DNA from 2 places in the Paraburkholderia sp. BR14312 genome. Region 1 is predicted to be linked to the other one. Evidence: riboswitches for the same ligand, from Rfam matches in the RefSeq annotation. Region 1 holds a riboswitch; the other holds the start of a gene.
The links. A riboswitch is a leader RNA that binds a small molecule or an ion and turns the genes downstream of it on or off. The one in region 1 is predicted to bind thiamine pyrophosphate.
Positions count from the first base shown of each region.

Region 2: it holds a riboswitch for thiamine pyrophosphate, as region 1 does, so the genes downstream of both, AB3X98_RS36735 (FAD-dependent oxidoreductase) here and thiC (phosphomethylpyrimidine synthase ThiC) in region 1, are expected to answer to the same signal.

Region 1 covers NZ_JBFPKI010000004.1:163,949-175,913, forward strand. Annotated here, with positions in the region: gene thiC (phosphomethylpyrimidine synthase ThiC) at 1-1,222, opposite strand, end outside; TPP riboswitch at 1,327-1,456, opposite strand; gene AB3X98_RS12855 (GreA/GreB family elongation factor) at 1,554-1,961, opposite strand; gene AB3X98_RS12860 (EamA family transporter) at 2,760-3,638, shown strand; gene AB3X98_RS12865 (entericidin A/B family lipoprotein) at 3,822-3,959, opposite strand; gene AB3X98_RS12870 (DUF1328 family protein) at 4,130-4,291, shown strand; gene AB3X98_RS12875 (bacterioferritin) at 4,348-4,890, shown strand; gene AB3X98_RS12880 (MFS transporter) at 4,907-6,121, opposite strand; gene AB3X98_RS12885 (phosphodiesterase) at 6,234-7,061, opposite strand; gene AB3X98_RS12890 (ABC transporter ATP-binding protein) at 7,084-8,124, opposite strand; gene AB3X98_RS12895 (ABC transporter permease) at 8,121-9,023, opposite strand; gene AB3X98_RS12900 (ABC transporter permease) at 9,094-9,918, opposite strand; gene AB3X98_RS12905 (ABC transporter substrate-binding protein) at 9,939-10,982, opposite strand; gene AB3X98_RS12910 (LacI family DNA-binding transcriptional regulator) at 11,171-11,965, opposite strand, start outside.
Region 2 covers NZ_JBFPKI010000017.1:69,836-81,800, reverse strand. Annotated here, with positions in the region: gene AB3X98_RS36750 (MFS transporter) at 1-36, opposite strand, end outside; gene AB3X98_RS36745 (SDR family NAD(P)-dependent oxidoreductase) at 327-1,094, opposite strand; gene AB3X98_RS36740 (ABC transporter ATP-binding protein/permease) at 1,091-2,848, opposite strand; TPP riboswitch at 3,160-3,274, shown strand; gene AB3X98_RS36735 (FAD-dependent oxidoreductase) at 3,539-4,687, shown strand; gene thiS (sulfur carrier protein ThiS) at 4,730-4,927, shown strand; gene AB3X98_RS36725 (thiazole synthase) at 5,008-5,823, shown strand; gene thiE (thiamine phosphate synthase) at 5,820-6,932, shown strand; gene AB3X98_RS36715 (ABC transporter ATP-binding protein) at 7,103-7,924, shown strand; gene mlaE (lipid asymmetry maintenance ABC transporter permease subunit MlaE) at 7,921-8,697, shown strand; gene mlaD (outer membrane lipid asymmetry maintenance protein MlaD) at 8,771-9,340, shown strand; gene AB3X98_RS36700 (VacJ family lipoprotein) at 9,355-10,365, shown strand; gene AB3X98_RS36695 (phospholipid-binding protein MlaC) at 10,543-11,175, shown strand; gene AB3X98_RS36690 (lipid asymmetry maintenance protein MlaB) at 11,172-11,444, shown strand; gene AB3X98_RS36685 (ABC transporter ATP-binding protein) at 11,722-11,965, shown strand, end outside.

The DNA of each region.
Region 1 (11,965 bases):
CGGGACGCAGGCCGTCGCCGAGCGAGAAGCTCACGTCGTATGCCTTCATGATTTCGCAGATCTCTTCGAAATGCTCATAAATGAAGGACTCCTTGTGATGCGCGAGACACCACTTGGCCATGATCGAGCCGCCGCGCGAGACGATGCCCGTCATGCGGTTCGCGGTGAGCGGCACGTATTGCAGGCGCACGCCCGCGTGAATCGTGAAGTAGTCCACGCCCTGCTCGGCCTGCTCGATGAGCGTGTCGCGGAACATTTCCCACGTGAGGTCTTCGGCTTTGCCGTTGACCTTTTCGAGCGCCTGGTAGATCGGCACCGTGCCGATCGGCACCGGCGAGTTGCGGATGATCCACTCGCGCGTTTCGTGAATGTGCTTGCCGGTCGAGAGGTCCATGACCGTGTCGCCGCCCCAGCGGATCGCCCACGTCATCTTGTCGACTTCTTCGCCGATCGACGAAGTGACCGCCGAATTGCCGATGTTCGCGTTGATCTTCACGAGGAAGTTGCGGCCGATGATCATCGGCTCGCTTTCCGGGTGGTTGATGTTCGCCGGAATGATCGCGCGGCCGCGCGCGATTTCGTCGCGCACGAACTCGGGCGTGATTGCCTTGAGCGCGTTCTCGCCGAAAGCGGCTGCGCCGAACGCCTGGCCCGGATGCTGGCGGCCCATCATCGCCGCGAGCTTCGCGCCGTTCGGGCCACTCGCCTTGAGGCTTTCCAGATACTCGGCGCGGCGCTGGTTCTCACGAATCGCGATGTATTCCATCTCCGGCGTGATGATGCCCTGGCGCGCGTAGTGCATCTGCGTGACGTTCTTGCCGGCCTTCGCGCGGCGCGGCGTGCGGTGCAGGCCGGGGAAGCGCAGTTCGGCCGTCGCTGGGTCGGCGGCGCGCTCGCGGCCGTATTCGGAGGAGAGGCCCGGCAGCGCTTCGGTGTCGCCGCGCTTTTCGATCCAGCCCTGACGCAGCGCAGGCAGGCCCTCACGAATGTCGATCTTCGCTTCAGGGTCGGTGTACGGACCCGAGGTGTCGTAGACGTAGATCGGCGGATTCTTCTCGCCGCCGAAGCCCGTGGGCGTATCCGCCTGCGTGATCTCGCGCATCGGCACGCGGATATCGGGCTGCGAACCGGTCACGTAGATCTTGCGGGAATTGGGCAGCGGCGCGATCGCGGCTTCGTCGACGTGCGCGTTGGCGGAAATGAACTTCGGATTCGCGTTCATGCGTCTCTCTCTCCATGCAAAGCAAAGTGGGAACAGCGGCTTAGCAGGAGACGAGACGGAACGTGGACGGACTTCGCTGTGATGAGGTGAGGCGCTGAGCGATGTTGCGAAGTCCGGACGCTTCCCTGCGCTGGCATTATCCAGATCAGGTTCAAAGGGTATTTCTCACCCGCGAAATACGCTGCACGACTTTCGTTCGATGCGGCGCATGACGCAGGACCCCCGCGTAAGCAAGGCCAAACGATACACCGCGCTGCGACGATCTGGCAAGTGCCATCTCGCGCGCGATGTGCCAGGCGCGGGGTGTCGCGATGTGTAGTATGGGCCGAGCTTACAGCGTGAAATCCTTCGAAGCTTCCGGCTGAAACAGGATGCGCTCGATCTTCAGGGTTTCGACCGCGCCGCCCGGCGTCGTGAAGCGCACGGCGTTGCCGCGTTTCGCGCCGAGGAGCGCGAGACCCGCGGGTGAGAACACGTTCAGGCGCCCGGCGTCGACGTTCGCCTCATGCGGATAGACGACGGTGTACGTGAGGGATGCGCCGTTACGCTCGTCCACGAGCGTGACCTGCGAGTTCATCGTCACGACGTTGGCGGCCATGTCGCGCGATTCCACGATCACGGCGTGTTCGAGGAGTTCGTCGAGCATGGCCTGGCGCGCGGGTGCGGCGCCGGGTTCGGCGGCGCATTTTTCGAGGCGGGCGACATCGAGTTCGGTGAAGTAACGGATTTTCTTCGACATGGCAGTCTTCCTTGCGATCCAGAAAAGATTCGAGGTAACGGCGAGGGCTGGGAGCGAATTCGCGCAATCGGGCGCGGGCCGCAGCGGGGCGTAACGGCGGTGTAACGGATCGGCCCGGAGCCCGACCGACCGGCTCCGATGGGTTGGGGAGGCGGTTCAGTGCGGACGCCGGGCGGCGTAAAGCGGAGCGGAGAGAGTAGCTAGGGCGCGCGCTCGGGTGTCGAGAGGCCACGGCGCGGTTCGCTCGCGCTCGGCGCGTACGCGTGCCGACGCGCCGCGCAAATGACGCGGCGGCAAGGCGAATACGGGACGCGAAACGAGCGAAAGCATGGCGAGCGGCGTGTATGAAATCCGGTTGGTGAAAGTTAAGCGAAAGGTTTTGTCATGCTAGCACGGTCTTCCCAGCGCGGCGCAACGCGGCCGTTACACGGCAATTTGGTGCGCGATCCACGGTCCTCGCTTGCGCCGCTCACACTGTGACGCGCACGCAACGAATCGCTGCGCATAAAGCATCCTGAAAGCATCCGCAACACCCGGCGTTGTTGCATAATGCGCTTCGCCCGTCCCGGGTGTCCTTCGTACTCCGTCTTTTTTCGCGTTTTTGCGCATCTGCACCATGCCGTCGAGCTTCACACGTCCCGCCACCTTGCTGCCGGGGCGCCCGCGGTCCTGCCTTTCACCTGCCGCGGTGAATTGACGATGCCTCCCCGTTTGCCTTTCCACGTGAACACTCAATCTTTATTCGCCGGGGCCCAGCAGGTCGCAGCTGCGCTATGGCGTTTCGCGCGTGCCGTACGGCTGCCGCAATCGCGCACCGGGCGCGTTGCGCTCTCGCTCGCCGTCGTCTACTTCGTTTGGGGCTCGACGTATCTCGGCGTGAAAGTCGCGCTCGATTCTTTCCCGCCGCTCCTGCTTTCCGGCTTGCGCAATCTGCTCGCCGGGATCGGCCTGTTCGTCTTCGCCATGCGCCGGCGGCCCGTCATGCCAACGCTGCTCGAAGTGCGCAACGCGGGCGTGGTGGGCACGCTGCTCGTGGGCCTGTCGAGCGGCATGCTCGCCTACGGCATGCGTACCGTGGGCACCGGCAAGGCGGCCGTGATGGTCGCCACGGTGCCGCTCTTTGCGACCGTGATCTCGGCGGTCACCGGGCGGCGCGTGGCAAAGGCCGAATGGGCCGCGGTCGCGCTCGGCCTCGTCGGCATCGCCATCCTGAGCCACGGCGGCGCCGCGGCCGGCTCGGCGGGCGGCAGCCTCGCGATTCTGTGCGGCGCGCTCTTCTGGGCAATCGGCGCGCATCTGGCAGGCAAGCTCACGTTGCCGACCGATCTCTTCGTCGCGACGGCGCTGCAGATCGGCCTGGGCGGCGCCATTTCGACGACGGTCGCGTGGATCAGCGGCGAACGCATGGGCGAGCTGCATTTCCTGCCGCTCGTGGCGTTTCTCTACCTGCTTTTCATCGGCACGATGGCGGCCTACGTCGCTTATGGCTACCTGATCCGCCATACCAGCCCGCTCGTCGCGAGCAGTTGCATGTACGTGAATCCCGTTGTTGCCGTCGCACTCGGCGCGCTGCTGCTCGGCGAGCCGGTCACGAGCGCAACCGTTGTCGCGACCGTGCTGATTCTCGGCAGCGTGGGTCTGTCGTTCCTGTTCGACGACCGCCGCCGCACTGCCTGAGTTCATCCTGCCTTCGCGACGCGCCTCGCGTCGTCGCGCCGCGTTGCGTGCGCGGTCGCTGCGCATGCGAGGCGCACAGCGGCCGCGACTTCGTCGTTCACCGGTGATCGATGCCGGTAGCGTACGTACGAGCTACGCGCACGCGTTAGCCGTCATTCCGGCGCCTTTACCGTTTGCCGGACACTATTTTGCCTTTTCCGCCGAATTCGTGAGGGCGTGGCCGCCTGCGGAAACGTCCTCGCCGGCACCCGCCATCGTGTTGCAGGCCGAGAGCGCTGCCAGCGATGCGGTAACGAGAAAGAGGGCAATCAGGCGTTTCATGAGGAAGTCCTCCACGGTGTCAAAGGAGATCACTCTCCAGCATGTCTCGTGCCCGGTCATTTGTGCCGCCATGCGTCTGCGTGTGCGCAGGCGTCGGGTCCGCGGCTTGCGCTAGCGCTGACGCAGGCGCGACATAGCGCAGCACATCCGCCCACAAGGAGGACTACGCCATGCTTCACTACGCCATCGTGTTTTTCATCATCGCGATCATCGCCGCCGTGTTCGGCTTCACGGGAATCGCTGCGGGCGCGGCCGAAATCGCCAAGATCCTGTTCTATATCTTCCTCGTGGTCTTCGTCGTCACGTTGCTGCTAGGCGTGATGCACCGATGACGCGCGCATGCGAAACCCAATCCCACTCATGCATGTCATGTTCGAAGGAGAGTCAGATGTCGAAGACACACGCTTCGTTTGAGTTCGATCTCAAGCGCGTACGCGATGAGGCGCGCCGCAATCTCGACCAGGGGCCGGTCACGTCGGACTACCCCGCGAATCGCGAGACCGTGCTCAAGTTGCTCAACGATTCGCTCGCCACAGAGCTCGTGTGCGTGCTGCGCTACAAGCGGCACCATTTCATGGCGAAGGGCATCGAGTCCGAGTCGGTGGCGGCCGAGTTTCTCCAGCACGCGACCGAGGAGCAGCAGCACGCCGATATGCTCGCGGCCCGGATCGTGCAGCTAGGCGGCGAGCCAGACTTCTCGCCGGCAACGCTGCTCGAGCGCTCGCACTCGGAATACAAGGAAGGGGTCGACCTGAAGGACATGATCCGCGAGAATCTGATCGCGGAGCGCATCGCCATCGAGAGCTATCGCGCGATCATCAATTATCTCGGTCATGACGACACCACGACGCGACGCATCTTCGAGGAAATCCTCGCGACGGAGGAAGAGCACGCCGACGATATGACCGATTTGCTGTATGCGAGCAAATAACGCCTGACGCTAGCCCTCAGGAAGAAGTCTGCGCGCCCGCGCCCATGCGCGGGCGCGTTGCATGGTGAATCCAGCCGGCGAGCGCCGTGAATGCGATGCCCGCCGCGCACACGCCGATCCAGCCGAATGCGTGCCACGCGGTTACGCCCACGGCGGAACCGGTCGCGCCGCCAATGAAGTAGCAGACCATGAACACCGTATTCACGCGGCTGCGCGCCTCGGGGCGCAGCGCGTAGATGCGCGACTGATTCGAGATCTGCGCGGCCTGCACGCCCACGTCGAGCACGATCACGCCGATTACGAGGCCAATCAGGCTCGTGCCGGAGAATGCGAAGATCACGAACGCGAGCGCCATCAGCGCGATCGACATCGTGATGACCGCGCGCGGCCCGCGCTTGTCGGCGGAGCGGCCCGCCATCGGCGCGGCCAGCGCGCCCGCCGCACCGACGATGCCGAACAGGCCCGCCGCCTGCGGCCCGAGATGGAACGGCTCGCCCGCGAGCAGCAGCGTGAGCACGGGCCAGAAGAGGCTGAACGCCGCGAAGAGGCAGGCGCCGGTCGCCGATGCTTCACGCAGTCCGGGCAGCTCCAGCACGAGATGCCACATCGAGCCGAGCAGCTTGCCGTAGCCGAGCGTCGAGGTCGGCTGGCTCTTCGGCAACTTTTTCACGATGACGAGCGCGAGCACGAGCAGCGCGACGATCGACGCGCCGAATACCGCGCGCCAGCCGAAGTACTGACCGACGAAACCGGCCGCCGTACGCGCGAGCAGGATGCCGAGCAAGAGGCCGCTCATCACCGTGCCCACCGCGTGGCCGCGCGCCTCGGGCGGCGCGAGTTCCGCGGAAAACGGCACGGCCTGCTGCGCGATGGTGGAGAGGATGCCGATCGCGAGGCTCGCGCCGACCAGCACGGCAAGCGAGGGCGCCGTGGCCGCGACGAGCAGCGCGACGCACAGGCCGGCGGTTTGCAGCAGGATGATGCGGCGGCGGTCGTAGCGGTCGCCGAGCGGCGCGAGCAGCAGCATGCCCGCTGCGTAGCCGAGCTGGGTGCCGGCCGGCACGGCGCCGATCCACGCGGCGCCGGCCGGGAAGCTCTGGCGGAAATCGTCGAGCAGCGGCTGGTTGAAGTAGATGTTCGCGACCGTGACGCCCGCGATGGTCGCGAGCAGGAGCAGCAGGCCGCGCAGCGACTGGCTTGCGCCAGCGGTTGCGGAATCAGGTGTGGACATGTGCGATGCGGGCGGCGCCCGGTGATGCGAAAGGCAGGCTTCGAGCGTGCCGATCATACCGGAGCGCGCACAATCGCGCTGGCGGCCCGGGAGCGCGCCGCCTGTCGCGCTTTCAGGCAATCAGCTCGCCCGTGGGCTCGTAGAACGGATACGGTCCGTCGAATGGATCGACGTAGCCATGATGCGTGACGATCCCGCCCCGCGGATCGTAGCGATGCAGCGCGAAGGCGGGCGGCTCCAGCGTGAACGTGGAGGGCGCATCGGGTGCGAGGTCGAGTGTGACCTGGTGGGCCGGCGCCGGCACGGCCGCAGCGATCGTGCCGCCGAAGCGCACGAACATGGGCCGGTGCACGTGGCCGCACAGCACGCGCTCGACGTTGGGATGGTGCGCCACGAGCGCTTCGAGCGCCTGCGCGGCACTGTCGTCGAGCCGAATCGCATCCATGTGGCCGATGCCGCAGTCGAACGGCGGGTGATGGAGTGCGACGATCACGGGCTTGCCGCGCGCCGCATCGAGCTGCTGCGCGAGCCACGCGAGGCGCGTCGCGCAGAGTGTGCCCGCGCTTTGCCCCGGCTGCATGGAGTCGAGCGCGATCACGCGCAGCGCGCCGAGGTCAACGGCGTACTGGATGAACTCGCCGCCTTCGCGCAGTTCGGGCCGATCGGCGAATACTTCGCGCAGCGGCTCGCGCGCGTCGTGGTTGCCGATCAGGAGCCAGTACGGAATCTCGAGCGTGTCGAGCAGCGATTTGAGGTGCCGGTATTCCTCGACCGAGCCCTGGTCGACGAGGTCGCCGGTCATGAGCACCGCGTCGGGGCGCGGCGTGAGCGCGTTCAACCGCGCGATGGTGCGTGCGAGGCTCGCGGCCGTATCGACGCGGCGATAGGCGAGCGCGCCCGGTGGCTTGATGTGCAGGTCGCTGATCTGGGCGAGCAGCATGGTAGTCCTCATTGAGTAAGAATTACGCGAGCGCGATGAGCGCTTCAGGGGCAATCGAAATGCCGACCGGCGTGCCGCGCGCCAGCTCGACGCGGCCCGCCACGTCGACGAGCAGGGCATCGGGCGCCGCGCCGCCGATCGTGAGCCGCGTGCGCTCGCCGAGAAAGGTCGCCTGCTCGATCACGCCGCGTAGCTGCGCGCCGACAGGCTCGGCGAGCGTGGCGTCTTCGGGGCGGAAATACAGCTCGGCGGCACCGCTGGTCTGGTACGGGCCGGCCGGCACGGCGCCGCCGCTCGTGCGCAGCATGCCACCTTGCCATTCTCCGGCGATCCGGTTGAGCGTGCCGACGAACTGCGCGACCGCACGGCTCGCAGGCCGGAAATAGATCTCGCGCGGCGTGCCGATCTGCTCGATGCGGCCTGCGCTCATCACGACGATGCGGTCGCCCAGCTCCATCGCCTCGGCTTGATCGTGCGTGACGTAGACCGTCGTCACGCCCAGCTCGCGCAACAGCGCGTTCATCTCGCTGCGCAAGGTGTCGCGCAGGCGCGCATCGAGCGCGGTGAGCGGCTCGTCCAGCAGCAGTACACGCGGGCGTGGTGCGAGCGCGCGTGCGAGCGCCACGCGCTGGCGCTGGCCGCCCGAAAGCTGGTTGATGGGCTTGGTCGCGTGCGCTTCGAGACGCATCATCGCGAGCAATTCGTCCACGCGTGCGCGCGCGTCGGCGGCGGGAACGCGCTGGATTTTTAGGCCATAGCCGATGTTGCCGCGCACGTCGAGGTTCGGAAAGAGGGCGTAGTTCTGGAACACCATACCGACCTTGCGCCGCTCGATCGGCAGCGCGGTCACGTCTTCGTCGCCAAAGGCCACGCGGCCGCCGGCGTCGGGCGTCTCCAGACCCGCGATCATGCGCAGCGTGGTGGTCTTGCCGCAGCCCGAAGGGCCGAGCAGCACGAGCGTTTCGCCGGCGCCGATCGCGAGGTCGAGCGGTTCGAGCACGCGCGTGCCGCGAAACGTCTTCGCGCAGCGCGTGAGCATAATCGGGATCGGTTCGAGTTTCATTCGGAATCCTTGTCGCTATTTTGCTGGCCTGCGAGGCGCTGCTTGCCAGAGGGCTTTCCCGAGGCGCCGGGCACGTCCACGCCGAGCCATTGCATCGCCACGAGCAGCGGCATCGTCATGACGAAGAAGAGGATCGTGTAGGCGCTGCCCACTTCGATGCGCAGCGACGCGTAAGTGTCCGCGAGGCCGACTGGCAGCGTTTTGGTGTCGGGCGTGTGCAACATCCAGGTGAGATTGAATTCGCCGATCGAAAGCGTGAGCACCGCGAGCGCGCCCGCCACGATGCCGGGCCGTGCATTGGGCAGCACGATGGTCGTGAAGCGCTGCCAGAAGCTCGCACCGAGGCTCGCCGCGCCTTCTTCGAGCGTGCGCAGGTCCGCCGACGCGCACACGGCTGCCACGGGCCGCACCATGAACGGCAGCGTGAACACCACGTGGCCGACCACGATGAATGCCGCGCTCATGCGAAAGGTGCTGAAGCCGCCGTACACCACGAGCAGGGCGAGCGCCGAAGCGAGGCCGGGCAGGGCAACGGGCAGCACGAGCAATTCCTCGATCAGGCGCGAGAGGCGCGTGCGGCTGCGCGCGAGCGCATAGCCCGCGGGCACGCCGGTCACGAGCGTGATGACGAGCGTGGCGGCCGCCACTTCGAGCGAGAGAAAGACGCTCGCGTGATACTGCGCCCAGACCTGGTCGAGCCAGCGCAGCGTAAGGCCGCTCGCGACGCCGCGAAAATAGTTGACGGTAAGCCCCGCGACGATCGACATCACCACGGGCACGATGAGAAATGCGCAGGTGGCGAGCGTGACGAGCCATTGCGCGCACGCAATCCATGCGCGCACCGAGGGCCGGGCGAAGCGCCGCCGCGCGGCGGGCGGCTGGCCGGGCGCTTCGTGCATGTCTTGCGCAGCCGTTGCGGCGGGATTGACGACCGAATTCATTCTGGAGTCCTCGAAAACCACAGCGTGCTCATGCCGTGGCCGCGACGGCCGCGCCCGTCACGCTGCGCGCGAGCGTGAGCACCGCCCACGTCACGAGACCGAGCACGATCGAGAGGCCGGCTGCGGTGACCATGTTCGCGTTGAGCGTGAACTCGGTATAGATCGTCATCGGCAGGACGTCGATGTCGGTGGCGAGCGTGAAGGCCGTGCCGAACGCGCCCATCGCGGTCGCGAAGCAGATCGCTCCTGCGGCGACGAGGCCGGGCGCGAGCGCGGGCAGGATCACATCGCACAACACGCGCCACGACGACGCGCCAAGCGATCGCGCGGCCTCTTCGAGCGAGCCGTCGAGCTGGCTTGCGCAGGCCATCACGGTCACGATCACCCGCGGAATCGAAAAGTACAGATAGCCCGCGAAGAGTCCCGCCATCGAGTACGCGAACACCCAGCGCTCGCCGGTGAGCCGCAGCGAGAGCGCGCCGATGAGCCCCTGGCGGCCGGCGAGCATGATCACCATGAAGCCGACCACCACGCCAGGAAAGGCCAGCGGAAACGTGAGCAGCGCGACGAGCGCGCGGCGCCCGGCGAATGTGCGCCGTGCGAGCAGAAGGCCGCAGATCGTCGAGATCACGAGCGTTGCCGCGGTCACGGCGGCCGAGAGCGCAATGGTCGCGCCAAGGCTCCTCATGTAACGGCCATTCGTCAGGAGTGCGCGATAAGTCTCGAAGAAGTGTCCGTCGGCGCTCACCTGCACGAGTGCGATCATCGGCAGCAGCCAGAAGGCGAGGAACACCGCGAGCGCGGGCGCGATGAGCGCCACACGCCAGCGCAGCGGAAAAGTGAGGTCATGCATGGAAGTGATCGGCCGGGGTATCAGTGCATGATCTGCAGATAGCGCTCGCCGAACGCCTGCTGCTGCGCCGCCATCTTCGCGAAGTCCACGGGTTTTGCGCGTGCATAATCGCTCGCGGACAGGAACTTCGAAGCCGCTTCCGGCGAGAGCGCGCTTGCGCGCACCGGGCGCAGGTAGGCATTGGCCCAGAGCTTCTGGCCTTCGTCGGACAGCACGAAGTCGAGCACCTTCTTGCCGTTCGCTTCGTGCGGGCCGTTCTTCACGAGGCTCATCACGTAGGGCACCGAAATCGTGCCTTCCTTGGGGATCACGAACTCGACGTTTGCGTGGTCCTTGTACCTGGCGCGGTAGGCGTCGAAGTCGTAGTCGAGCAGGATCGGAATCTCACCCGACAGCACGCGCGCGTAGGCGGTCTGCTTCGGCACGATCGGCTGGTTGGCCTTGAGCTTGCCGAACCATTCGAAAGCGGGCTGGAAGTTGTCGAGCGTGCCGCCCAACGCGAGATTCACGGCTACCGCGCCCGCATAACCCACGAAGGCGCTCGACGGATCGAGGTACCCGACCATGCCCTTGTACTCGGGCTTGAGGAGATCGGCCCACGAACGCGGCACCGGCTTGCCTTCGAGCGCGTCCTTGTTGACGAAGAAGCCGAGCGTGCCCGAGTGGATGGCGAACCAGTAGCCTTGCGGGTCCTTCAGGTCGGCGGGAATGTCGTTCCAGTGCGCGGGCTTGTACGGCGTGATCACGCCCTTGTCCTTCGCCTGGAATGCCGATGACACGCCGAGATAAACGACATCGGCGACCGGGCTCTTCTGCTCGGCCATCAGTTGTGCGATGGATTGGCCGGAGTTCTTGTTGTCGAACGGCACGCGAATCCCGGTCTCTTTCTGGATAGCCTGAATCTGGCTCGCCCAGTCGGCCCATTCGGGCGGACAGTTGTAGCAGATGGCGGTCTGATCGGCCTGCGCCGTCAGTGGCGCGGCAAATCCGGCTACGAGGGCGGCGGCGCTCGCGGCGAGCGGCAGCGCGCGGGAGGAGCGGGCGAAGCGGGTCAGGCGCCGCACGGGTGCGGCTAGCGTGCGCAGGACGGCGCGCACGGGCACAAGCGAAAGCGGGCCGGCAAAGGCGAGTCGGCTGGTCAAGGCAGGTCTCCAGGTCGGTTGCGAGAGCGTTCTGGTGGATGAGGGCCGCGTGCGTGCACGGCCCCGGATTGTTCGGCTGGTTCGGTTTGTTCCTCAGACGCGCCACTGACTCACGAGAGCGCGCCGCCGAGTTCGAGGCCGCGATCGATCGCGCTCCCACGCGCGCCGAGCGGCGCGTGCGCAATCGCCGCGATGGTGCCGCCGGTGCGCAAGGTGTGCGGCAGCGTATTGGCGAGTGGCCCCGCATACTGGCCGCCGATGCGCGCCATCAGGCATTGCCACGCTTCGCAGCCGATGTCGCGGTTCGGCGTGCCGATGCTCGCAAGCGGCGGCGCGAGCAGTTCGCTCATCGCGAGGCCGTCGAAGCCGAGAATCGACATGTCCTGCGGCACGCGCAGGCGGGCGCGGCGCAGTCCGCGCATCACGACCATGGCCAGCAGGTCGTTGCTGCAGAAGAGGGCCGTGGGCCGCGCGGGCCCGCTCGTCAGATGTGCGAGCGCCGAAGGCGCAAGCTCTTGCGCGTTGAAATCGACTTCGAGGGCCGGCGCGGGCGTGAGGCCGGCCTGCTGCATTGCGAGGGCATAGCCTGCATGGCGCTGGCGCGCGCGGTCGGAGGCGGCGAGCGTGCCGGCCAGCATGAGGATGCGGCGATGGCCGTGCGCGATGAGCATGCGCACGCCGTCGCAGGCGGCCTGGTGGTTGTCCACCGACACGGAAGGGCGCCGTTTCGTGTCGTTGTGCATCAGCACGTAGAGCGGGCCGTCCGCGTCGAGTTCGTCGAGCAGGGGATGGGTGTCGGCGTCGGCGACGGTCAGGATCAGCCCCTCGACACGTTGCGCGCGCAACGTCTCGATCGCATGACGCTCGCGTTCGGCGTCGTACTGCGTGGTCATCAGCATGAGGCG
Region 2 (11,965 bases), on a different contig from region 1:
CGCGTTCAATTCGGTGAACCAGTGAAAGTAGCCCATCGCGTGTCTTCCCCCATATTTGTTGTGCGCGCAACGAACCGGGCTGAGCGGCCCGTGCTGCGCAAGCGACCCGGCTGGCGCAAACGCGTTGGGTGGCGTGTGCGCTTGACGCTGGCGGGCTGCGCGGTGCGACGCCGCCCGTCTCCGGTGTGCTGGAGGGGTATTTTACGGTGCGAAACCGCGCTGAGGCGAGGGGCAATTTGGGGGCGCCCGCTATCGTTGTATTCCGATATTTAGTTCGGGTTTAGTTCGATAGCGAACGAACGACGGCGCGCGGGAACCGCAAGGCGCTAGAGCGTGAGCCCGCCATCGACATGAATCACCTGGCCGGTGATGTGGCGCGCGGCATCCGAGAGCAGGAAGGCGATCAGTTCGGCGACATCGGCGGGATCGGCCACGTGGCCGAGCGGCGTTTCCTGTGCCGCACGCTCCCACGCCGGCGCGTTTTCCGGCGCAGGGCCCTTGTCCTTGCGCGTATAGTCGGGCGCGACGCAGTTCACGGTCACGCCGTGCGGCGCCAGTTCTGCCGCGGCGGTTTTCGCCAGCGATTCGAGCGCGGCCTTCGCGGCGGCGGTGGCCGCGAAGGGCGCGCCGGCGCGGTAGCGGTGCGCGACGAACGAGCTCAGCGCGACCACGCGGGCGCGCGCCGAGCGTTCCAGCGCCGGCTGCGCGCGTTGCACGAGCCCGGCGAACGCGGCAGGCATGGCCGCGAAAGCGCCTTCGAGCGACGCGGCGTCGAGCGCGGCGAGCGTCTGGCGCTGCGCGTGCCCGGCGTTGGCGACGAGCTGGTCGAGCGAGCCGAAGCGCGCGAGCGTGGCGTCCACGAGCGCGCTCGCCTGGCCGGCCAGCGCGAGATCGCTGTACGAGGTGGCGCAGGTCGAGCCGCGCTGTTCGCACCCGGCGGCAACGGCGGCGAGCCGGGCGCGCGATGCCTCATCCGCGCCGCGCGTGTGCAGCATCAACGCTACACCCGGCGCCGCGAGGCGACGCGCGAGCGCCGCGCCGATGCCCGAGCCCGCGCCCGTGATCAGCACGACGCGCAGCGCGCTTGCGCTCACGCGGCAACCCGCTCTTCGGGCATGCGCTCGATCTCGAGCGTTTCGTGGTGGTACGCCGCGAGCGACTCACGGTGCGCGACGCTCACGATCGCTGCCTTGGGCAGACGTTCCATGAACAGCTTGTAGAGACGGCTTTCGTTGTCGGGGTCGAGCGCGCTCGTCGCTTCGTCGAGGAACAGATAGTCGGGCTTGTGCAGCAGCACGCGCGCGCCCGCAAGGCGTTGCTGCTCGCCCGGCGAGAGCACGCGCGTCCAGTGCGCCGACTCGGCGAGACGATCCACGTACTCTTCGAGGCGGCAGGCGCGCAGCGCTTCGCGGCAGTCTTCGTCGCTGTAGTCGTCGGCGGGCGAGGGGTAGGTGAGCGCCGCCTTGAGCGTGCCGATGGGCAGATAGCTCTGCTGCGGGATGAACATCATGCGCGCATCGACAGGCGCGTCGATCGAGCCTTCGCCGAAGGGCCAGAGGCCCGCGAGCGCGCGCATCAGCGTGCTCTTGCCTGCGCCCGACGGGCCGCGCACGAGCCAGCGCGAGCCCGGCTTGATGGCGATGTCGCGCACTTCCGAGAGCGGCGTGCCGTTGGGCAGCGAGAGCTTGAGATGCTCGGTGGCGAGCTCGTTGTTGTCGATGAAGTGCAGGTTGATGCCGCCGTGCTCGGTGGCGGGCGAGACCGATTCCTTCAGACGCGGCGAGTGCACCACACGCACGAATTCGCGCAGACGATTCACGGTAGCGCGCCATTCGACCAGCGTGGAGTAACTGTTGATGAACCACGAGAACGAGTCGCTCACGGTGCCGAACGCCTGCGAGATCTGCATCAGCACGCCGAACGTGAAGGCGCCCGCGAAGTAGCGCGGCGCGGCCACCACGAGCGGGAAGATGATGGCGATCTGGCCGTAGAAGCTCAGCACGAAGGTGAGGCGCTTCGTGTATTTCATCACGCGCCACCAGTTGTCCTTGATGTGCGCGAAGAGGCCCTGCGCGTTGCTGCGCTCGGTGTCCATGCCGTCGTAGAGGGCGATCTGCTCGGCGTTTTCGCGCAGGCGGATCAGGCCGAAGCGGAAGTCCGCTTCCACCTTTTGTTGCTGGTAGTTGATCGACACGAGCGGGTGGCCGACCTTCTGGATCACGAGCGAGCCGAACACGGCATAGAGCGCCGCGGCCCACACCATGTAGCCCGGAATCGCGAGCGGCTGCCCGCCCAGCGTGACGGTGAGCGCGCCCGCGAGCGTCCACAGGATCGTGATGAACGAGATGAGCGTGACGACCGTCGAGAGCAGGTCGAGCGTGAGCGAGAGCGTGGTCGTGGCGAACGACTGGAGGTCGTCGCTGATCCGCTGGTCGGGGTTGTCGGCGAGGCGGTCGCGCTCGATGCGGTAGAACGCGCCCTTGCCGAGCCACTCGTTCAGGAACCGCGTGGTGAGCCACTGACGCCAGCGAAAGCCGAGCATCTGGCGCAGATAGCGGCCATACACCGCGAGGATGATGAAGCCGAACGCCAGTTCGGTGAAGGTCATCAACAGCGGCGGGAAGCGCTTGACGTCCTTGGCCTGCAACGCGTTGTAGAACTCCGCGCTCCAGCCGTTCAGGCGCACGTTGATCCACACGACGAGCAGGTTCATCACGATGATCGCGACGAGCAGGCCCCAGGCGATCCAGCGTTCCTCGGAGACCCAGTAGGGCTTGATCAGGCTCCACGCGGTGATCTTCTGATGCTCGTTCTGATCGGGCGTGGCGCGGGCAGGTTGGTTGGTCATGTGCGTCCTGAAGGTGTGGCGGCCCGCTGGGGGCATGCGCCGCGCGCCGCACGGCGGCAGCGTTGCAGCGATTTTTGCAGCGATTCTGTCGTCGGGCGCTTAAGTGAGTCTTAACGGGCCACAGGCGGAGCCAAAACCGGCGCGAGGCGTGGAGACAAAAGCGCACGCTGGCGCCGCCGTAGCGTGGCGCTCATTGTCTCACCGCGCGGGCTCGCGAGGCGAAAGAGGCGGGTTCAGGGCATTGTGCCAGACCACGCCCCCCGGTTCCGCCGAGGTTTGCGGGCCGCGCGCGTTTTGTGGTCTAATCGTCGTTGACGAAACAGGGGTGCTTCACCGGTATGCCGGGCATGCCGCCAGTGAGGCTGAGAGAAACCCTTTGCACCCGATCCGGGTAATACCGGCGCGGGAAGTTTCCAGAAAGTCTTACCGGAGCGCCCAGCCTGGGTTTTGAAAAGGCGGGGGCGCCAGGATTCCCGCCGGGCTGCGCTTTGGGCGCCTGGGTTCGTATACGCATTCCGTATCGGGCCGTCTGCGCCGTATAGCCTCCACGGTCGGCCTTGCCAGCCGGTTTCGTCCTTGGGTACGTCTGCTGCTGCCGTACGGAAAGGATACGATGACCGCCTATTCTCTTTGTTCCCCGATTCTTATCGCGTTCGCCTTGCAGTTCGCCTTGCGTGACGGAGCGTCGTCATGAGCCGCGCCCGCAACCCTGACGTGGGCAGCGTGCCCGACTTCGCCGTGCTCGGCGGCGGCCTGAGCGGCCGGCTCGTCGCATGGCGTCTGGCCGGCGAGGGCCATCGCGTCGCGCTTTACGAGCGCGGCGGCCCCGAAGGCGGCGAAGCCGCAGCCTGGGTCGCGGCGGCCATGCTCGCGCCGCTCGCGGAGGCTGCCGTCGCCGAAATGCTCATTACCGAGCTGGGCGTCGCATCGCTCGAAACCTGGCCGCGCATTCTGGCCGAGTTGCCGGAGCCCGTGTTCTTCCAGCGCAACGGCACGCTCGTGGTCTGGCATAGCGCCGATCGCACCGAAGCGCCGCTCTTCGAGCGCCGCGTGCGCGCCAACGCGCCGCGTTCTCTCGCCGATGCCAACTTCGTCGCGCTCGCCGGTGCACAGCTCGACGCCGCCGAACCGGCGCTCGCGGGGCGCTTCGCGCGCGGCTGGCTGCTCGAAGGCGAGGGCCAGCTCGACAATCGCCAGGCCCTGGCCGCTCTGGCGGCGGGGCTCGCTGCGCGCGGCGTGGAAACCCACTGGCATACCACGGTCGACGAGGCCAATCCGCCGCCCGCGCGCGTGACGATCGATTGCCGCGGGCTGGGCGCCAAACCTGCGCTGCCGGGGTTGCGCGGCATTCGCGGCGAAGTCGCGCGCGTGCACGCGCCGGGCATCACGCTCACGCGCCCGGTGCGGCTCCTGCATCCGCGCTATCCGCTCTATATCGCGCCCAAGGAACACGATGTCTTCGTGATCGGCGCGACCGAGATCGAAGGCGAGGACCGCTCGCCGGTGAGCGTGCGCTCGGCGCTCGAACTGCTGAGCGCGGCGTTCGCGGTGCATCCGGCGTTCGGCGAAGCGCGCATCCTCGAGTTGAACACGCAGTGCCGCCCGACGTTGCCCGACCACCGCCCGGCGCTCATCTGGGACGGCAAGACCACGTTGCGTGTGAACGGTCTCTATCGGCACGGCTTCATGATCGCGCCGGAAGTCGCCGACGAAGCCGCGCGCTTCGCCCAGGCGCTGCTCGATGCCCGTGTGAGCGATGCCGAATCCTTCGAGTCGCTGCGCCGCGCGTCGCGCTGGGGCGACATGCTGCACGCGCAGGGCGCGCACGAGCCGGCCTGACGCCTCACCAGAAATAATCCGCAGTTTGAGAACGTATTTGCCATGGACATTCAAATCAACCAGAAGCCGATCACGCTGCCCGAGGGCGCGACTGTCGCCGATGCGCTCACCGCATTCGGCGCGCGTCCGCCGTTCGCCGTCGCGCTGAACGGCGATTTCGTGGCGCGTACCCAGCATGGCGCGCGCTCGCTCCAGGCGGGCGACCGCCTCGACGTCGTGAGCCCCGTGGCCGGCGGCTGAGCCTCGCTCGCCCAGGCCACCGGTCGCGCGCATCGCATAGACGGCGAGCGCGTTCACGACACCGCCAAGGATTCCAACCCATGACCACCACAACCACTGCCGACGCGCTCACGCTCTACGGCGAAACCTTCGCGAGCCGCGTGCTGCTCGGCACGTCACGCTATCCGTCGCTGCAATCGCTCGCCGACTCGATGGCTGCCGCGCGCCCCGGCATGATCACCGTCGCGCTGCGCCGCCAGATGAACGAGGGCACCGCCGAGGCCGGCTTCTTCGATCTGCTCAAGCGACACGGCGTGCCGCTCCTGCCGAACACGGCCGGCTGCCTCACCGTCAACGAGGCGGTGACGACGGCGCACATGGCGCGCGAAGTCTTCGAAACCGACTGGATCAAGCTCGAACTGATCGGCGACGACTACACGCTGCAGCCCGACCCGGTCGGCCTGATCGAGGCCGCGTCGCGCCTCGTGAAGGACGGCTTCAAGGTGCTGCCGTATTGCACCGAGGACCTCGTGATCGGCCGGCGTCTGCTCGACGCCGGCTGCGAGGCGCTCATGCCGTGGGGCGCGCCGATCGGCACCGGCAAGGGCGTGATCAACCCCTACGGCTTGCGCGTGCTGCGCGAGCGCTTGCCCGATGTGCCGCTCATCGTCGATGCGGGCCTGGGCGTGCCTTCGCACGCGTGCCAGGTAATGGAGTGGGGCTTCGACGGCGTGCTGCTCAACACGGCCGTTTCGCAGGCCACGCACCCCGAGGCGATGGCGCGCGCGTTCGCGCTGGGTGTCGAGGCGGGGCGCGCCGCGTTTCTCGCCGGACCGATGGCCGAGCGCGAAGCGGCGGTCGCGAGCACGCCCGTGGTCGGCATGCCTTTCTGGCACCAGGATGGAGACAAGCGATGACTGAAACGCTGCGCCTGCAAGACCGCGAACTGTTCTGGCCGCCCGCCGACGAACTCACCGAAACGGCGGAGCGCATCCGCGCGCGCCTGGGCGACTGGCAGCCCACGCATGCGCCGTGGCGCATCTGTCTCACGCCGCCCGACGCGCCCAACGGCGGCGATCTGATCATCGTGACCGACGCGGCGCCGCATTTGGCCAACATCGCGCGCTGGATGACCGACGGCGCGGGCGTGATCGAAGCCGCGGGCGAAAACCCGAAGGCGGCGCGCGCCACGCTGCATCTGGGCGGCGAGCGCTACGCGCTCGAAGGCGAGCTGGCGGAAGACTGGATCCCGGCGCTGGCGGCGTTCCTCGACTGCGGTTTCGATCCGCACGACGCGCTCGTGCTCGCGCTCGCCTGGCGCGACGGCGACGAGCAGCAGGCTGACGCCTGGCCCGTCGACATCGAGCGTTTTCCGCGGGTGTTGGGCCTGCCCGACGCGCCCGCACAGCCGTTTGCGCCGTGTCCCGCGAAGCTTGGCTTGTATCCCGTACTGCCCACGGCCGACTGGGTCGAGCGCGTGCTCGACTACGGCGTGAAGACGGTGCAGTTGCGCAGCAAGCAGCCGAAGTCGCCGGCGCTCACGAACGAAATCGAGCGCTGCGTCGCGGCGGGCCGCAAGCACGACGCGCAGCTCTTCATCAACGATCACTGGCAGGAGGCCGTCGCGGCCGGCGCATATGGCGTGCACCTCGGCCAGGAAGACCTGCGCGAAGCCGATCTCGGCGCGATCGCGGCGGCGGGCGCACGTCTTGGCCTCTCGACGCACGGCTACTTCGAGATGCTCACGGCGCTTCACTTCCGTCCCAGCTATCTCGCGTGCGGCGCCGTGTTCGCCACCACGACCAAGGCCATGCCCACGGCGCCCCAGGGCCTCGCGCGTCTTGCCCGCTACGTGAAGCTGCTGGACGGCGTCGTGCCGATGGTGGCGATCGGCGGCATCGACGGCAATGTGCTGCCCGAGGTGCTCGCCACGGGCGCCGGCAGCGCGGCGGTGGTGCGCGCCGTGACCGAGGCGGCCGACCCGGCTGCCGCGGTTGCTGCATTGCGCAACGCGTTTACGCAATAATGGTCCGCCCTGGCTTCGGGCTGCGCCGCGTGCGCGACCCGGGGCCAAGGGGGCCGCAACCCGCAGCAGCGGGCGCTTGCGGCTTACATCGGCGGGTCCGGGGGCGTCACGGCAGGTTTTCCACGATGGCCCTATAATCCCGCCTTCGTGTAAATGGACTGTCAGACCACGTGCCCTCAACCTCTGAGACCCTACTGGAGCTGCGCGACGTCGACTTCGGCTACGGCGACCGGCTCGTCCTGTCCGGCCTGAACATGCGCTTCCCGCGCGGTCGGGTCGTGGCAGTCATGGGCGGTTCCGGTGGCGGAAAAACGACAGTGCTGCGCTTGATCGGCGGCCTCGTTCGCGCCCAGCGCGGCCAGGTGCTGTTCGGCGGCCAGGACGTCGGCGCGCAATCGCGCGACGGCCTCTACGCCCTGCGCCGCAAGATGGGCATGCTCTTCCAGTTCGGCGCGCTCTTCACCGACATGTCGGTGTTCGAGAACGTCGCTTTCGCCCTGCGCGAGCACACCGACCTGCCTGAAGAGCTGATCCGCGACCTCGTGCTCATGAAGCTCAACGCCGTCGGCCTGCGTGGCGCGCGCGACCTCGCGCCTTCGGAAATTTCCGGCGGCATGGCGCGGCGCGTGGCGCTTGCGCGCGCCATCGCGCTCGACCCCGAACTCATGATGTACGACGAGCCGTTCGCGGGTCTCGACCCGATTTCGCTCGGCATCACCGCGAACCTCATCCGCACGCTCAACGACGCGCTCGGCGCAACCTCGATCCTCGTCACGCACGACGTGCCCGAGTCGTTCGCGATCGCCGACTACGTGTACTTCATGGCGAACGGGCGGGTGCAGGCGCAGGGCACGCCCGCCGAGCTGCGCGCCTCGACCGACCCGATCGTGCGCCAGTTCATCGACGGCGCGCCGGACGGCCCGTTCCGGTTCCATTACCCGTCGAACCTGCCGCTCGAAGCGGACTTCGGCATTGGCGGAGGCCGCTCATGACCGGCGCCATCAGCTCGATCGGGCGCACCGTGCTCGAAACGATCGCGCGCGCGGGGCATGCCACGCGCTTTTTCGTGCGCCTCGTCCTCGAATTCTTCCCGCTGCTGCGCCGGCCGCGTCTTGTCACGAAGCAGATCCACTTCGTCGGTAATTATTCGCTCTTGATCATTGCCGTGTCGGGCCTGTTCGTGGGCTTCGTGCTCGGTCTGCAAGGGTATTACACGCTCAACCGCTACGGCTCCGAGCAGGCGCTCGGGCTGCTGGTCGCGCTCTCGCTCGTGCGTGAGCTCGGGCCCGTCGTCACCGCGCTGTTGTTCGCGGGCCGCGCGGGCACCTCGCTCACGGCCGAGATCGGCCTCATGAAGGCGGGCGAGCAACTCACGGCCATGGAGATGATGGCGGTGGACCCCGTGCGCGTGGTGGTCGCGCCGCGCATGTGGGCGGGCGTGATCGCCATGCCGATTCTCGCGGCCATCTTCAGCGCGGTCGGCATTCTGGGCGGCTACGTGGTGGGCGTGCTGCTGATCGGCGTAGACGCCGGCGCGTTCTGGTCGCAAATGCAGGGCGGCGTGGATGTCTGGGCAGACGTGGGCAACGGCGTGATGAAGAGCATCGTGTTCGGCTTCGCTGTGACGTTTACCGCGCTCTATCAGGGCTATGAGGCGAAGCCCACGCCCGAGGGCGTGTCGCGCGCGACTACCAGGACGGTCGTGTACGCGTCGCTCGCGGTGCTCGGCCTCGACTTCCTGCTCACCGCGCTGATGTTCAGCTAAAGAGGCCGGGCTGCGACCCGGCCGCGCGGCGCGCATATGAGCGACGCTGCAACGGATTCTCATTGGGATGACGATGAAAAAGAATGCTCTCGACTTCTGGGTCGGCCTGTTCGTGGTGCTGGGCTTTATCGCGCTGCTGTTTCTCGCGCTGAAGGCCGGCAACATGAGTTCCCTGTCGTTCCAGGCCACCTACCCGGTGAAGCTCAAGTTCGACAATATCGGCGGCCTCAAGCCGCGCGCGCCCGTGAAGAGCGCGGGCGTGACCGTGGGCCGGGTGGCCTCGATCGGCTTCGACTCCAACACCTATCAGGCGCTGGTGACGATCAACCTCGACCAGCAGTACCAGTTTCCGAAGGACACGTCGGCGAAGATCCTGACGTCGGGTCTGCTCGGCGAGCAGTACATCGGCCTCGAACCGGGCGGCGATTCGGAAATGCTCAAGGCCGGCGACACCATTTCGATGACGCAGTCGGCCATCGTGCTCGAGAACCTGATCGGCCAGTTCCTCTATAGCAAGGCGGCCGATTCGGGCGCCGCGAAGCCGTCCAGCGGCGCGAGCACGGATGCGGCGCCTGCTGCAGCACCCGCGCCCGCACCGGCTCAGGCCCCGGCGCCTGCACCGGCGGCTTCGGCGGCCCAATAAGAAGGAGAAAAAGAATGACGACCATACGCATGCGCGCCATTACGCTTGGCGTCGCAGCGCTTGCACTCGGGGGTTGTTCGACGGTGCAGACGCCAGCGAAGGAAGATCCATGGGAAGGGTTCAACCGCACGGTGTACACGTTCAACGACAAGGTTGACACGTACGCGCTCAAGCCGGTGGCGCAGGGCTACGTGAAGGTGACGCCGCAGCCCGTGCGCGACAGCGTGACGAACTTCTTCGCGAACATCGGCGACGTGTACAACGCCGCGAACAACTTCCTGCAGCTGAAGATCACCGATGGCGTCGAGGACATCATGCGGATCGTGATCAACACGGTCTTCGGCCTCGGCGGTCTGTTCGACGTCGCGACGCTCGCAAAGCTGCCCAAGCACAACCAGGACTTCGGTCTCACGCTCGGTCACTATGGCGTGCCGCCCGGCCCATACCTCGTGCTGCCGCTGTTCGGTCCGAGCACGGTGCGTGACGGCGTGGGCCTCGTGCCGAACTACTTCATCAACCCGCTCACCTATGTGGATCCGGCCGCGCTGTCTTGGGGCCTTTACGGGCTGAACGTGGTGAGCACGCGCGCCAACCTGCTTGGCGCGAGCGACCTGCTCGAAGGCGCGGCGATCGACAGGTACTCGTTCATCCGCAACGCCTATCTGCAGCGCCGCCGCTATCTGCTGTCGGACGGCCGCGCGTCGTCGGGCAACAGCAATCTGCCGGATTACGGCGATGGCGCGCCGCTGCCGAAGTACGACGACACCGACGAGGGCGCGGCGGCCCCCGCTTCGGGTGCGGCTGCCGGTGCGGCAGTGCCCGCTTCGGGCACTGCGCCTGCGGCCACCCCGAATGCGGCCAGCATGGCACCCGCCAACCCCAACGGCGCAACGACCGCCCCGGCCACGCTGGAAGGCCCGGCCGGCGCCGCGGCGCCCGTGGGCGCGTCGGAAACCACGGTGCCAGGCGACCAGATGATTCCGCCCGCGCGCATCGGCTTCCCGAGCATGCTGCGGCTGCACTGAGCGCTGCGCTCCGGCGTGCTGGAACGCCTCGCCGGAGCGTTCGTCCGACGTATACGTCTGACGTAACAAGCAGAAACGCTTGTCGCACTTTGCTGGCGGTTTTGACACAGCGCGATAGATCTCGCGTGATATCGTTGGTTCCAACGGGGCGATGTCCCCCAACTAGCAGGGCTCGAGATGAAAAAATTCTTTCTGTACCCGTTTTTCGCCATGTTTCTTTCGTTTGCCGGCGGCGCATTTGCCCAGACGGTAGACACCAGCAATCCCGACGCGATGGTCCAGACGGTCACGCAGCAGGTCATGAGCCAGATCAAGGGTGACAAGTCCATCCAGTCCGGCGACATCAGCAAGATCACGCAGCTCGTGAACGAAAAGATCCTGCCGTACACCGATTTCCGCCGCACCACGCAACTCGCGATGGGCCGCAACTGGCGCACGGCCACGCCGGAGCAGCAGCAACAGGTCATCGAACAGTTCAAGACGCTGCTGATCCGCACGTACTCGGGCGCGCTCGCCCAGGTGCGCGACCAGCAGATCCAGTACAAGCCGTTCCGCGCGAACCCGGACGACACCGACGTCGTGGTCCGTTCGACGGTCATGAACGGCGGCCAGCCGATCGAGCTCGACTATCGCCTCTACAAGACGCAGCAAGGCTGGCGCGTGTATGACATCAACGTGCTCGGCGCGTGGCTCATCCAGGCGTACCAGCAGCAGTTCCAGGAAAAGATCCAGCAAGGCGGCGTGGACGGCCTGATCCAGTTCCTCACGCAGCGTAACCAGCAACTCGCATCGGGCAAGGCGACCTCGTGAGCGAGCGTTTCGCCACCGGCGCCAACCTGACCCACGAGAGCGCGAAGGCCGCGCTCTCGGCCGGGTTCGCGCAGATCTCGGCGGGCGCAACCGCCGTGGACTGCGCGGCGCTCACCCAGTTCGATTCATCGGCGCTCGCTGTGCTGATCGCGTGGCAGCGTGCCGCGCGTGAGCGCGGCGCTTCCCTTGCCGTGCTCAACATGCCCCCCGCGCTCGCCTCTCTCGCGCGCGCCTACGGCGTCGATTCGCTTCTCAACGAGCGACATTGACCCGCGTCGCCTGGCCGGACGCTAGCGTTCAAGCGGGATCACACCGCACTGCCGGGCCGACGCCGTTCCCCTCCAGGGCCAGGCCGCGCTTCCCGACTTGGCCTATAATCAACCGTTTTTTGGGCGCTGCCTCGGCGCAAAAAGTGCCGCCTGGTACGTAATAAGCGTGCAGTGAGACAGCAAAGCCGGCCTGATAAGCCGTCCCCAATTCCGGTCTTCCCCGCAGCATTGATGCACTCTTGAGCCGCGCCGTTCGCAAACGGGCGGCGTATTAGTCATGCCAGCCATAGAAATCCGTAACGTCAAGAAGCGCTACAGGTCGCTTCAGGCGCTCAAGGGCGTCAGCTTCACGGTCGAAGACGGCGAGTTCTTCGGGCTGCTCGGCCCGAACGGCGCGGGCAAGACGACGCTCATCAGCATTCTTGCCGGCCTCGCGCGCGCGGACGAGGGCTCGATCGCCGTCCGCGGCCACGATGTCGTCGCCGACTACCGCAACGCGCGCCGCAACCTGGGCGTCGTGC